DNA from 2 places in the Pseudarthrobacter sp. YAF2 genome. Region 1 is predicted to be linked to the other one. Evidence: riboswitches for the same ligand, from Rfam matches in the RefSeq annotation. Region 1 holds a riboswitch; the other holds the start of a gene.
What was found. Region 1 has a riboswitch for glycine ahead of AB4Y79_RS15870 (glycine dehydrogenase (aminomethyl-transferring)). Riboswitches for the same ligand answer to the same signal wherever they lie in the genome.
Positions count from the first base shown of each region.

Region 2: another riboswitch for glycine. It lies ahead of AB4Y79_RS21030 (glycine dehydrogenase (aminomethyl-transferring)); the one in region 1 lies ahead of AB4Y79_RS15870 (glycine dehydrogenase (aminomethyl-transferring)).

Region 1 is NZ_JBFRDA010000015.1:337-2,531, forward strand. It holds partial or broken gene AB4Y79_RS15870 (glycine dehydrogenase (aminomethyl-transferring)) at 1-1,331, opposite strand, end outside; glycine riboswitch at 1,492-1,592, opposite strand; glycine riboswitch at 1,882-1,980, shown strand; glycine riboswitch at 1,981-2,077, shown strand; gene cycA (D-serine/D-alanine/glycine transporter) at 2,129-2,195, shown strand, end outside.
Region 2 is NZ_JBFRDA010000029.1:30,676-32,870, forward strand. It holds gene AB4Y79_RS21025 (TetR/AcrR family transcriptional regulator) at 1-524, shown strand, start outside; glycine riboswitch at 635-731, shown strand; partial or broken gene AB4Y79_RS21030 (glycine dehydrogenase (aminomethyl-transferring)) at 918-2,195, shown strand, end outside.

The DNA of each region.
Region 1 (2,195 bases):
GGACCGGCGCCAAAGGCGACCGCGACGGCCGACAGTGTTGCCGCCGTCGTCGTCTCATCAACGGAGACGCCCACCGTGTCCGCGTCGATGAAACGCAGGTTGATGCCGCGTGCTTCGGCGGCCGTGATCACCTTGGCAGCTTTGCCGGGGACGCGGACGGTGATGGTGTCGAAGAAGGTGTCGGACACCAGTTCGCGGCCCATGGCCGTGAGGGCGGTAGCCAGGACCCTTGCGTTGTTGTGGACGGTTTCGGCGATCGCCTTCAGGCCGTCGGGGCCGTGGTAGACGGCGTAGAAGGAGGAGACGATGGCCAGCAGTGCCTGCGCGGTGCAGATGTTGGAGGTGGCCTTCTCGCGGCGGATGTGCTGCTCGCGGGTCTGCAGGGCCAGGCGGTAGGCGGGCGCGCCGGCGTTGTCCTTGGACACGCCCACGATGCGGCCGGGGAGCGTGCGTTCCATGCCGTCGCGAACGGCCATGTAGGCGGCGTGCGGCCCCCCAAAGAACAACGGCACGCCAAGACGCTGGGTGGAGCCGACGGCGATGTCCGCGCCCTGCTCGCCCGGCGGGGTGATGAGGGTGAGGGCCAGCAGGTCGGCTGCGACCGTGACCAGGGCGCCGCGGTCCTTGGCGTCGGCGATGACCGCGGATTGGTCCCAGACGCGGCCGGAGACGCCGGGCTGCTGCAGGACCACGCCGTTAATGTCGCCGTCGGGCAGGCCGCCCGTGAGGTCGGCGATTTCCACCTCGAAGCCCAGGGCCTCGGCGCGGCCCAGGACGATGGCGATGGTCTGCGGGAGGAGGTCGGCGTCCAATACGGTCTTGCCGTCTTTGGCCGTCTTGTTTTTGTTGGCCCGGCGCATCAGCAGCACGGCCTCGGCCACGGCGGTGGCCTCATCCAGCAGCGAGGCGTTGGCCACGGGGAGGGCCGTAAGGTCCTGCACCATGGTCTGGAAGTTCAGCAGTGCCTCGAGCCGGCCCTGCGAGATTTCCGGCTGGTACGGGGTGTAGGCGGTGTACCAAGCCGGCGATTCCAGGATGTTGCGGCGGATCACCGGCGGGGTCACGGTGTCGTAGTAGCCCTGGCCGATCATCTGGACTGCGGTCTTGTTCCTGCCGGCGATCCGGCGCAGCTCGGCAAGGACCTCCACCTCGCTAAGGGCTTCGCTCAGCTTGAGCGCAGTTTCCTGGCGGATGGACGCGGGAACGGCGATGTCAACGAGGCCATCCACGCTGTCGTAGCCCACGGCTTTGAGCATGGTGTCGACGTCGGACTGGCGGCGTGCGCCGATATGGCGGTCAACAAACGATGTTGGATGCGATTGAATCGTCATGAGGAACTCCAGTTCTGGCCGGCCAAGGATGGCACGGCATGGGATGGGTTCCTCCCCGCTCTGTATTGGACCTGAGAGATTCCGCGTTGCCTGCTCTTGGCAGGGGACCGCTTGCACCGTCGGTGAACCAAGCACAAGCCTGGTTGCTTTCCAGAGTCGCCTCGCCATGACGGTACGGGGGCCTGAGAGATTCCTGGGGAGGATTTGCTCCTACGGCGCCTGCCCGGTGTTTCGCCGGGAGGACTCTCCCGTCACAGCTCGAAAGGCTTATTCAAATGTGGGTGATTCGGCTCACAAGGTATCGGGATTAGCCGCCGGTGGCAAATCGGGCGACTGCCGCAGGGAGCGGACCCGGAACGTGGCACCCTTCCGTCCCGCGTGCGTCGGGACAAGTTTGACTTTCGATCGTGACGGACACCACACTGAACCCCGGGACTGGCGCCGCCGGTGGCCGGCTCAACGTATCCGGAGCGGCACACCAGCCGGCGCCCATCCCATCGCATGACCCGCCGCGGCCCCCAGGGCTGCGGCGTCCAACTGAACATGCCTTCGACCTGCGGCGGGAGAGCCCTGCCCGGTACATTCAACAGGCGCCGTAGGAGCAAATCCTCCCCAGGAAACTCTCAGGCCCACGTACCGCCGCGGACAGGCAACTCTGGAAAGCAGCCAGGCATGTCCCTGGCTCACCGACGGTGCAAGCGGCCCTGGGCTGCGGAAACTCTCAGGTTTACTACAGAGCGGGGAGGAACCAAATCTTTTGCGGCCCCGAAAAGGCCGCTTTATCGATGGAGTTCCTCATGGCGATTCATCCCCCCACGTCCAACGGCGAACCAGCCCGCAACCAAGGCGGCACTGCGGCAGCCC
Region 2 (2,195 bases), on a different contig from region 1:
CAGTAGCCCGTGATGCGGTCCTTGACGCCTTCGAAACCCTGCTGATCGACGTGGGGGAGCGGGCGGCCACGCTTGATGCAGTCGCCAAGAAGGCCGGCGTATCCAAGGGTGGCCTGCTCTACCACTTCCCCAACAAGGAAGCGCTCATTGAGGTGCTGCTGGACCGGTTGGACGGGCTGGCCAAGGAGGACGCCGATGCCATGGCCGCGGCCGGCGAGGGGGCGGCTGCCTACTTCATTCGGTCCTCCGTGTGGGCGGACACTCCGCTGGACCGGGCCATCGTCGCCGCCACCAGGCTTGCGGAGGTGGCGCACCAGGAAACGCGGCGGCGTTTCGCAGCTATCCAGCAGCGGTGGCTGGATGAGATCGCGGCCGATGTGGGGCCGGGGCTGGCTAAGGCGGTCCTCTACATGGGGGACGGGCTGTATTTCAATGCCATGCTGTCCGTCGGCCCGGCGCCGCAAGGGGGAGCGGACGCTGACGTGGCGGAACTCCTGGCAGCTCTGGAGCGGCTCCGCAGGTAGCCTTCGCCATTTGCCGGGAAGGGTTGCGGCATAGGACAATGGAATGTTGTGAGGGCTGTCACCGGCCCGAATGATCCAGTACATGACTGGTCCAACAAGTGAATAGCCTTTGATCTGCGGCGGGAGAGTTCTGCCGGTGTACAGGCAGGCGCCGTAGGAGCAAATCCTCCCCAGGAATCTCGCAGGCCCCCGTACCGCCGCGGCGAGGCACCTCTGGAAAGCAGCAGGCGGTTCTCCTGTCCCGATTGGGGCGCGGAGCTGCTGTGCTCACCGACGGTGCAAGCGGGTCCTGCCAGGCAGGAACCGCGGAAACTCTCAGGTCCAATACAGAGCGGGGAGGAACCCGACTAGCTGTGGCGTACCCTGCGCCGCCTGAGTAAATGGAGTTCCTTCGTGCCGGTTAGCCCAGCCTCCACCACCTTCGTAGACCGCCATATTGGCGCGCGCCGCCAGGCCGACGTCGACACCATGCTCAAAGCCGTTGGCTACGACACTGTCGACTCCCTGGTTGACACCGCCGTTCCTAAAGTCATCCGCCAGGAAACCGCCCTTCGCCTGCAGGACGCCCTCAGCGAAGTGGAAGTCCTCACCGAACTCCGGAAGCTGGCCGCAAAGAACAAAACGGCCGTGCAACTGATCGGACAGGGCTACTACGACACCGTCACGCCGCCGGTGATCCGCCGGAACATCCTGGAATCGCCGGCTTGGTACACCGCCTACACCCCGTACCAGCCTGAGATCTCGCAGGGCCGGCTCGAGGCACTGCTGAATTTCCAGACCATGGTCCAGGACCTGGTGGGACTGCCCATCGCCAACGCCTCGCTGCTGGATGAAGCCACCGCCGTGGCGGAAGCCGTGCTGCTGATGCGCCGGTCCAACAAGGCCAAGCCCGCCGCCGACGGCAAGACCGTCCTGGACATCGACGTGCTGCCGCAGACCATTGCCATCGTCCAGGGCCGGGCCGAGGCGCTCGGCTTCGAGGTCGAGGTTGCGGACCTGTCCCAAGGCCTGCCCGAGGGCGACATTAACGGCATCGTGCTGCAGCAGCCCGGCGTTTCGGGCCGGGTCTGGGACCAGTCCGGCGTCATCGCAGCCGCCAAGGAGCGCGGCGCTCTGGTCACCGTTGCCGCGGATCTGCTGGCGCTGACCCTGATCACGCCTCCGGGCGAGCAGGGCGCGGACATTGCGGTCGGTTCCGCCCAGCGTTTTGGCGTGCCGTTGTTCTTCGGCGGCCCGCATGCCGCGTATATGGCTGTCCGCAAGGGCCTGGAGCGGTCGCTGCCCGGCCGTCTGGTGGGCGTGTCCAAGGATGACGCCGGTGTTCCCGCCTACCGCCTGGCGCTGCAGACCCGTGAGCAGCACATCCGCCGCGAAAAAGCGACGTCCAACATCTGCACCGCGCAGGCGCTGCTGGCCATCGTCGCCTCCATGTACGCCGTCTACCACGGCCCGGACGGCCTGAAGGCGATCGCCGAAACGGCCCACGGCCACGCCCGCAGCCTGGCTGCCTCGCTTGCTGCTGCGGGAGTCAAGGTCCTGCACCAGAGCTTCTTCGACACCCTGACTGTGCGGGTCCCCGGACGCGCGGCCGCCATCATGGCCGACGCCGAGGCACGCAGCATCAACCTGCGCCTCATCGACGCCGACACGGTGGGCATCTCCCTGGACGAA